One region of the Sphingobium sp. FG11 genome, then DNA from elsewhere that is predicted to be linked to it. Evidence: riboswitches for the same ligand, from Rfam matches in the RefSeq annotation. Region 1 holds a riboswitch; each other region holds the start of a gene.
What was found. A riboswitch is a leader RNA that binds a small molecule or an ion and turns the genes downstream of it on or off. The one in region 1 is predicted to bind cobalamin.
Positions count from the first base shown of each region.

Region 2: linked by a shared signal. The riboswitch ahead of ACODSN_RS01340 (TonB-dependent receptor) and the one ahead of cobW (cobalamin biosynthesis protein CobW) in region 1 are both predicted to bind cobalamin.
Region 3: linked by a shared signal. The riboswitch ahead of ACODSN_RS13900 (TonB-dependent receptor plug domain-containing protein) and the one ahead of cobW (cobalamin biosynthesis protein CobW) in region 1 are both predicted to bind cobalamin.

Region 1 covers NZ_JBMDKW010000003.1:49,451-52,728, reverse strand. The annotation lists gene ACODSN_RS03265 (NAD-dependent succinate-semialdehyde dehydrogenase) at 1-979, shown strand, start outside; cobalamin riboswitch at 1,059-1,291, shown strand; gene cobW (cobalamin biosynthesis protein CobW) at 1,473-2,510, shown strand; gene cobN (cobaltochelatase subunit CobN) at 2,520-3,278, shown strand, end outside.
Region 2 covers NZ_JBMDKW010000001.1:260,340-263,617, forward strand. The annotation lists gene ACODSN_RS01335 (nuclear transport factor 2 family protein) at 292-891, shown strand; cobalamin riboswitch at 970-1,212, shown strand; gene ACODSN_RS01340 (TonB-dependent receptor) at 1,389-3,278, shown strand, end outside.
Region 3 covers NZ_JBMDKW010000017.1:48,587-51,864, reverse strand. The annotation lists gene ACODSN_RS13900 (TonB-dependent receptor plug domain-containing protein) at 1-1,779, opposite strand, end outside; cobalamin riboswitch at 1,993-2,243, opposite strand; gene ACODSN_RS13895 (peroxidase-related enzyme) at 2,311-2,916, opposite strand.

The sequences.
Region 1 (3,278 bases):
GATGGTCACGCGCAAACTGGCCCCGGCGCTCGCGGCGGGATGCACGATCGTCATCAAGCCTGCGTCCGCGACCCCCTTTTCCGCGCTGGCGCTGGGCGTGCTGGCGCAGCAGGCGGGCATTCCGGCGGGCGTCATCAACATCGTCACCGGCTCCGCGCGCGCAATCGGCGGCGAATTGACCACGAACCCGCTCGTGCGCAAGATCAGCTTCACCGGATCGACCGAGACCGGCCGGGCGCTGCTGCGCGCCTGCGCCGACACGGTGAAGAAAGCCAGCATGGAACTGGGCGGTAACGCGCCCTTCCTCGTATTCGACGATGCCGATATCGACGCGGCGGTCGAAGGAGCGATGGCGTCGAAATTCCGCAACAACGGCCAGACCTGCATCTGCACCAATCGATTTTACGTGCAGGACGGTGTCTATGACGCCTTCGTCGCGAAACTGGTCGGGAAGGTGAAGGCGCTCAAGGTCGGCTATGGCCTGGATGAAGGCACAGCGGTCGGCCCGCTGATCGACGGCAAGGCTGTCGAAAAGGTGGAGGAGCATGTCGCCGACGCGATCAAAGGCGGTGGCGCGCTGCTGACGGGCGGGCGGCGCAGCAGCCTTGGCGGCTTCTATTATGAACCGACCGTCATCGCCGATGTCGCGCCGGACATGAAGCTGGCGCGCGAAGAGACGTTCGGACCGCTCGCCGGGGTCATCCGCTTTTCTGACGAGGCGCAGGCGATCCGCCTCGCCAATGACAGCGAGTTCGGCCTCGCCAGCTATTTCTACGCAAGCGACCTTGGCCGCGTCTGGCGTGTCGCCGAAGCGCTGGAAGCGGGCATGGTCGGCATCAATACCGGCCTCATCTCCACCGAGGTCGCCCCCTTTGGCGGGGTGAAACAATCGGGCCTTGGTCGCGAAGGCTCCCGCCACGGCCTCGACGATTATATGGAGCTGAAATATCTCTGCATGGGCATCGGCGCTCCGGGCTGACCCGGCGGGTTGGCAAAACAGCATTGGCTTGGGGCCGGTTTTGATCTAGGGCGAGCGCGCAAGGACCGGGTAAAGCCGGACCTCGCATGATCGCGCCGGTGCCCCCTTTCGGGGCTTAATCGGGAATGCGGTGCGGGCGCCCCAAAGCGCCCAAATCCGCGGCTGTCCCTGCAACTGTAAGCGGATAGCGCGATGCACAGGCTCCCCATCAAGGGAGCGGTCACTGGACGGCGCATCGGCGCCACGTTCGGGAAGGCGTGCATCAAGCTGTGACCCGCGAGCCAGGAGACCTGCCGGCGCTCCGGTCGCTCTTGCCTTGGTCCAGGGGATGGTCATGGCACGGTAACTCTCCGTCTGAGCGACGAACTGTGCGGCTGGGGCTGCACGGTCGCGTGGCTATGGGCGATGTGTCGCGCCCGCCCGTCGTTGCGCGCCGACCGGACCTGTCCGGCAAGCCCCGCTCTGTCTCGCTCCGGCGCGCGGAGAGTTATCCATGTCCGACCTGTCCAAGGTGCCGGTCACCATCGTCACCGGCTTTCTGGGCGCCGGCAAGACCACGCTCATCAGCCACCTGATCCGCAATGCGGGCGGGCGGCGGCTGGCGGTGGTCGTCAACGAGTTCGGTTCGCTCGGCGTCGATGGCGACATATTGGCGTCGTGCGCCATTCCCGATTGCCCGGCGGAAAATATCGTTGAACTGGCCAATGGCTGCATCTGCTGCACCGTGGCCGATGATTTCATCCCCACCGTCGAAACGCTGCTCGCGCTCGATCCGCGCCCCGACCATATCCTCATCGAAACATCCGGACTGGCCTTGCCCAAGCCGTTGCTCAAGGCGTTCGACTGGCCCGCGATCCGCAGCCGCATCACCGTGGACGGCGTGCTGGCGCTGGCCGATGCCGAAGCGGTCGCGGCGGGCCGGTTCGCGCCCGATGTCGCCGCGCTCGACGCGCAGCGCGCCGCCGATCCCGGCATCGACCATGAAACGCCGCTGTCCGAAGTGTTCGAGGACCAGCTTGCCTGCGCCGACATGGTGCTGCTGACCAAGGTCGATCTCGCCGGGGCGGAGGGCGTCGCCGCCGCCCGCGCCGTCATCGCGGCGGAATCGCCCCGGCCCGTGCCGGTGATCGAACTGACCGAAGGCGTGGTCGATCCGCACCTGATCCTGGGTCTTTCCGCTGCCGCCGAGGATGATATCGCCGCGCGCCCGTCGCATCATGATGGCGAGGACGATCACGAGCATGAGGATTTCGACAGCATCGTGGTCGAATGGGGCGAAATCGCCGATCCCGCTTTGCTCGCCACCCGGATCGAGGCGCTCGCGCGCGACCAGAATATCCTGCGGGTGAAGGGATATGCCGCCGTCGCGGGCAAGCCGATGCGGCTGCTGGTGCAGGCGGTCGGCGCGCGGGTGCGGCACCAATATGACCGGCCATGGCGGCCGGACGAAGCACGGCGGACGACGATGGTCGTCATCGCCGAGCATGACCATATCGACGCCGACGCGATCCGCGCGACACTGCTGGGATAAAAGCGCGCGATGCACGTCATCTTCCGCGAAACGCACGGGATGGAGGAAAATGCCGTCCCGCAGGATCTCGGGCAGTCGCCCGCGGATCTCGTGGTCCTGTCCTTTTCGGACAGCGACCTTGGCGCGTTCGCGGCGGCATGGCATCAGGCGCGCGGCTTCAATGCTGGCTTTCCGACGCTCCGGCTCGCCAGTCTGGCGACGCTGATGCACCCGTTGTCGGTCGACACCTATGTCGAGCGGACGCTGGCGGGCGCGAAGGCGATCCTGATCCGGCTGATCGGTGGCACCCCCTATTGGAGCTATGGGCTGCAACAGGTCGAGGCGCTGGCACGTTCGCGCGGCGTCGCGCTGGCGGTGCTGCCCGCCGACGGCTTTGAAGACGGGCGGCTCGATGCCGCGTCGACCGTGCCCGTGCCCGTTTTGCGCGACCTGGCGCGGCTGTGTGACGCGGGCGGGGCGGAATCGGCGCAGGCCGCGCTGGCCATGCTTGCACAGGCGGCCGGGTTGATCGACGAGTCGGCGCAGCATAGCGCGCCGCTGCCGCTGGTCGGCGGCTGGCATCCCGCGCTGGGCGTTGTCGATCCCGAAGCCTTCCCGCGCGATCCCGAGCGGCCGCTGGTGCTCATCATCTTCTACCGCTCCTATCTGACCGCGTATGATCTCGATCCCTTCGCGTCACTGACTGCCGCGTTCGAAAGGCGCGGCTTCGCGGCGCTGTCGATCTTCGCGCCGTCGCTCAAAAGTCCCGAAGCCCGCGACCGGATCGAC
Region 2 (3,278 bases), on a different contig from region 1:
ATGGCGAAGCCGCTCGACACGGGATTCATCATCTGCGACACCTTAAAATAGACGCGCCAGATTTTGCACGAAATGCCTTACACAAGTCTTACACACTTACACAAAACCTTACACAAAATAGACGCTCTCTAGAAAATATTATTATTAATCAATGACATGTCCAGGATATAGGCGACTCAAAATGCGGTATCTTTGGATGTGTCGGTTCGAGTCCGACCGGGGGCACCATTCATCTGACACGCGGTCCGACGCGATCGCGCCAATGCGCGGCCGGGCTGATACGACCTAGGCTTGCCGCCCTTCAGTTACGCCACTAATCTCGTGCTTTCAAAAAGAAGTGTGGAGAGGCTGGCTGAAATGAACGATCCGTTCTGGCAGAATAAGGCCGACAAAATGGCGCTGAAAGAGCTGGGTATGCTCTATGCGCGTGCGGTGGACCGGCGCGACTTTGCGTTGATGCGCAGGCTCTACACCGAAGACGGAACGGACGATCACGGTATTTTCTTCAAGGGAACGGCTGCGCAGTTCGCCGAGGCAGCGCCGGGCAATCTGGAAGAATTTGAGGCTACGGCGCATTATATCCTCAACACTCTGTACGAGGTTGATGGGGATGTGGCTGACGGGGAATTGTATTTCCTCGCTTACCACCGCCGCGTTCCGGCTCCTGCGACCGAACTGATTGTCGGTGGCCGCTATATCGATCGCTATGTTCGCGAGGCTGACGGCTGGAAAATCCAGTCTCGCCGCCTGATCTGGGACCTTGCATTCGATAGTGAGGCGTCGGCGGAGGCCATGGCAAAATTGCGAAGCATCGGCTTCAACGGAGCGGGCGCGGACGACAAGAGCTTCGAATGGTTGCCGCTGTTCCAGTCCCGCATTCATGGACGCTAGGCGTCGCTGATCTTGGGACGCTTGCGATCCATGCGCATGCACTGTAACGGGCGGATCGTTCGGGGTCGTTTCGCGATCCTGAATGTTGATCGCGCCGGTGTCCCGACAGGGACTTAAAAGGGAACGCGGTGCGGGGGGAAACCCCCAATTCCGTGGCTGTCCCTGCAACTGTAAGCGGTGAGCGCGATGCATATGCGCGGCGGACCCGATGGTTTCGCCGCCAGCCACTGGGCCGGACGCTAAATCCTGCGAGACCTGGGAAGGCCGTGCATCGAGCGATGACCCGCGAGCCAGGAGACCTGCCGGCGTCTGGTCGCTCTTGCCCTGGCCCAGGGGATGGCCGTGGCACGGTGTCTTTCCGTCTGAGCGACGAACGAGCGGTGGAGACCGCATCGGTTCGTGTCGCGGTCGCCAGTGCGTCCGGTCGCTGGCACGCGCCGCCCGTCGCGTGCGGCAGGTCCTCCATCGGTAGTCGCCAGACGCCGGGGGAAATCAGAATGCATCATAAGAAACTGGGTCTTGGTGTGGCGTCCGGCCTCGCCATCATGAGTGCGACGCCTGCTTTGGCAGGGCAGGGTAGTGCCCCGCCCGCCGATGCGGACGCACCGCAGGCCGATATCGTCGTCTTTGGGCGCGGCGAGGCCAAGATCGGCGTCGCACAGGCGGCGAGCGAGGGCAGTATAGGCGGTGCCGATCTGCTCGTTCGTCCGCTGTTGCGCGTGGCGGAATTGCTGGAGGCCGTGCCGGGCATGATTGCTGCCCAGCATTCGGGCAGCGGCAAGGCCAACCAATATTTCCTGCGCGGCTTCAACCTCGACCACGGGTCCGATTTCACCACCTATATTGACGGGGTTCAGATGAACCTGCGGACCCACGGCCATGGACAGGGCTATCTCGACCTAAACGGCCTGATCCCTGAAATCGTGGCACGCGAGGATTTTCGCAAAGGTCCGTATCGCGCGGACGGGGGCGACTTCGCGCTGGCGGGCGCTGCTTATATGAAGACGATCGATGGCTATGACCGGCCGTGGATCGCGGTCGAGGGTGGATCTTATGGTTCGCGCCGGATCGCCGCTGGCGGCACGTTGCACGATCTTGGTTCGGGCGATCTGACGCTGGTCGCTCAGGCCAAGAGCTATGACGGACCCTGGCAGGAGCCGGAGCATCTGAGGCATTATGCGGGCTTCGCGAAATATCGGATGCCTGCCGGGGCCGGCACGCTGGAGGCGACGCTCCACGCCTATCGGGCCACATGGCGGCCGACCGAGCAAATCCCCGAACGCATCGTAGGATCCAGCATCTGTCCCGATATATTCTGTTCGCCCGACCCGTCCGCGCGCGGCCAGACCACGCGCTTTGTCGGCAACATCGCCATCACCCAGCCGACATGGCGCGCCAATGGCTATGTGCAATATTATGACTGGTCGATGTATTCCAATCCCACCTACACCGACCCGGACGGCACAAGCGCGCAAATCCGGCAGTTCGACCGAAGGTGGATCATGGGCTTTACGGGCGAGAAGCGCTGGGAGCCGCGCCCGGACCTTAGCGTCAGTGTGGGGACAGAGGGCCGCTACGATCAAATCGGCAATGTCGGCGTCTATCGCACCGCCGACCGGCAATTTCTCGCCTCGCTCGGTCGCTATCATGTCGAGGAACTGTCAGCGGCTCTTTATGGCGATGTGACATGGCGGCCTTTGCCGGGGCTGCGGCTAACGGGCGGGCTGCGCGGCGATCATTACCATTATTCGGTACAGGCACGCGATGGGGTAGCGGCCGCGCTGGGGACGGGCAAGGGATCGGACAGTCTGATCTCGCCCAAAGCGTCGCTCGCCTATCAGGTGTCGGCGCATCTGGAATTCTACGCAAATTGGGGACGTGGCTTCCACTCCAACGATGTGCGCGGCGCGGTTAATCCGGTCTCGCCGGTCCCGGTGCTGGTGCGCGGCACGGGCAAGGAAGTGGGCGCGCGGGTGCAGGCCGGCACCGCCAGCCTGACCGCGACCTACTGGTGGCTCGACGTCGGCAGCGAGTTGCGCTTTGTCGGCGATTCCAATGCTGTCGAGCCAAGCGGGGCCAGCAGGCGGCATGGCTATGAGATCGTCGCATTCTGGCGGCCGTTGCCCTGGCTCGCGATCGACGGCAATTATACCGCCAGCCATTCGCGCTATGACAATGGCGACCGGATACCCAATGCTTTCGAAAATGCGGCATCGGCGGGCGCGGCGATCCTGCTTCATCCCTGGGAGGCCAGCATCCGGCTCCGCCACCTTGGCCCTTATCCGCTGATCGAAGATAATAATGTGCGGGACAAGGGCAGCACGATCGTCAACGCGCGGGCGGCGTGGAAGGGCAAGCGCGTCGAACTTTACGGCGAACTGCTCAAC
Region 3 (3,278 bases), on a different contig from region 1:
GCCGATATTCACCACCGTATAGGCCTTGAGCGTCTCGACGTTGAAGGTCGCGAAATTGGTGTCCAGCGCCTTGCCATTATAGCGCGCCGTTACGTTCGCGCCGAAACGGTCATCCTTCGACCGCCAGGCGAGATTGGCGCTGCCGATATTGCCGGGGCGACGCACCAGGCGGAGGTCGTTTTCGTCCTTCGCGGTCAGATAGGTGTAGGCGCCATCGAACCGGAAGCCTGCGGGCAGCACGAAGTTTGCCGACACTTCGACACCCTCATGCGGGGATTTTCCCGCGAGATTATCGACGGTGTAGACGGGAAAATAGACCGTTATGATGCGGTCGCGCAGCTTCGCGTTGAAATAGGTCACGTCGATCCGGCCATGGCCGCCCAGGAACGACTGTTCCGCGCCCACTTCCCAGCCGGTCGACTTTTCAGGCTTCAGGTCGGGCTTGCCGACGAAACCGCTCGTCGGTGAAAATCCGAACAGTTCGAAAAAGTCGGGCGCCTTGACGCCAGTGCCGCCCGCCGCGTGGAGGCGGGTGCCGAAATCGAAGCGATAGCTGGCCTGTGCATGCCAGGTGGTCGAATCGCTGAAACGGTTGTTGAAATCCTTGCGGATCGATCCGCCCACGCCGATCCGGTCGCCGACGGTCAGCTGATACTGGCCGACGATGCCCCAATTATCCGTCGTGTTGAACGGGTTCGGACCAGTGAGGAACAGCGAGGTGCCCTGAAACTCCTCCCGCTCATAATCCACCGCGCCGGTGATCGCATGGGTGACAGTGTCGTCGCCCAGTTTCAGCGTCGAGGCAAGCGACACTTTGCGGCGGCGGCCGGTATTGCCGAAAGTCTCGACGCCATTGTCATCAAAGGCGCGGCGGCGCGAATTGTTGAGCTGGGCGCTGAGGTCGGTGGTCCAGCGGCCATCCTGTGTGCTGTAATTGGCGCCCACGAGCGCATAGAAGGCGCTGTTGGTATAGTGGCCGCCGGAATCGATCGCATTGCCGGTCAGGAAGTAATCCTGATCGTTGAGGTCCGCATCGGTGTAATTGTAACGCGCGACGGCCCGCAGCGTGAGCTGGCCGATTTGATAGCCGAACTTGCCATGCACGGTTCCGATCTTCGATCCGATGTCGCGCGAGCCGCCCGGCGCGACGACGAAACCGCCAATGCCCGAATAGGAGCCGCCAATGGCATAATCGAGATCGCCCACGACGCCCGCGCCGCGCACCGCTCCCTCAAGGGTGCCGAAGGATCCGCCCTCCAGCCGCGCCGCGAAGCCCGGCATCTCGCGCCCGCTGGCGGTGATATAGTTGATGACCCCGCCGATCGCGTCGGAGCCGTAGAGCGCGCTCTGCTCGCCGCGCAGGATTTCGACCCGCGCGCCTGGATCGGACGTCAGCGTCGCGAAGTCGAACTCGCCGGCATAGGGATCGGCCGCTTCGATACCGTCGATCAGCACCAGCGTATGATTGGCCTCCGCGCCGCGAATGCGAACCTGCGTCTTGCCGCCGACCGGGCCGGTGCGGTTGACCGCAATGCCCGGCACATCGCGCAGCACATCGGAGAGGATCGTCGTCTGGCGATTTTCCAGATCGACCGGCTGGATGACCGTGGCCGACGAGCCGAGGGTCGCGGTGGAAATGCCGCCATCGCCCCGGCTGGCGGTGACGAGGATCGTGTCGGTCACTTTGGCCGGCTCGTCAGCGGCGGCGGCCTGCGCGAAGCCCGCGACGGGCAGGAATAATGCACTGCTCATCAGCGCGCGGAATCTGGATGTCGTCATGGTCAATACCCCCTTGGCGCCTTGGAGCAACGTCCGGCGGGGGCTTGCCGCTATCGCTTGTGCCGGCGTCGGCCTGCACGCGAACGAACGGTCGGCGCAGGGCAGGGGGCAGGCACATTACCCCCGACCGCGCACCGATGCGGCCCTGGCCGCATGGATTCGTCGCTCAGACGGAGAGTGACCGTGCCATGACCTTTCCCTGGACCATGACAAAGAGCGACCGGTGCGCTGGCAGGTCTCCTGGCTTGCGGGTCGTCGCTTGCTGTGCGGCCTTCCCGGAACGCGCATCCTTATGCGTTCGCCCCAGTGACCTCCGTCATGCGGCATGACGGAAGATGCACATCTCGCTCACCGCTCACAGTTGCAGGGACAGCCGCGGATCGGGTGATCCGACCCGAAAGCCGATCATCCGCACCGCATTCCCGTTTTAAGCCCTTGCGGGCACCAGCGCGATCTTCGGCAAGGCAGAACCTCGCCAAGCCGGCCCTTAATCCTGTTTGCGCGTCAGGCCAACGGCTTTGTTTGGCCGCTTCATGCCGAGGGCGCGAGGGACGCGAGGAAATCATCGTCCGGACGCATGCCGTAGCCCGACGTCATCCGGTTGGTCAGGTTGAACACGCCGATCAGTTCGATCACATAATAGATTTTCGCGTCGCTCAGGCCTGCATCCCGCAACGCCCGCACATCGGCGGCTTCCATGCGTCCGGGCTGTTCGGTCAGCTTGACGCAATAATCGGCGATCGCGCGCTCCTCGACGGTCAGTTCGACCGTGCGGTAATTGATCGCGATACGCCGCGCGCGACCATGATCGCCAATCTCTTCGCCCAGCTTGTGCCCGTGAATGAGCAGGCAGGTGGGACAGGCATTGATCGAGGATACGATCACGCCGATGAACTCGCGCTCGGCAAGGGTCAGCAGCCCATAGGCCGGATCAAGGAAGATGGGAGACATGAAAGCGCCCGCACGCGCATAACCGGCCTCGTCATAGCCCGCGAGAATGCGCGTGGAATGGAGTTCGGGTACCGGCATGGTATCGACCCATTCCTGCGGCAGCTCATAGCCTTCAACCCCAGGCAGATAGGCATAAGGGTCGTTGGATTTGAACTCCGGGGTCAGGGTCGATTTGCGGTCAGCCATCAGCGTCTCTCCAATTATCATTTCGTGTGGTGATAATCGGATATGGTTGCGCTGTCATCTGCGGAGGCCGCCGCTACTTCCGGTGTTTCGGGAATTTTTCTGGCTGAATCTTGGCTGCTACGGACACACCTTAAATCTGCTTACTATGCTTTCCTGCGATATCTTAACTGCGCACCAGCCTTGGCCGACGATTTACCTATTATGATGATCGCGATCTCATTCACGCCCTTGCCACGCTCCTCTGGGGCATATGGGCAAAGCGGCGCTTCAAATCATGGGGAGTGTGCTCCCCATGATTTGAACACGCAAACGCTGACATTAACGACAATTGGAATGAGCTTAAGTTATCCCGGAATGGAATA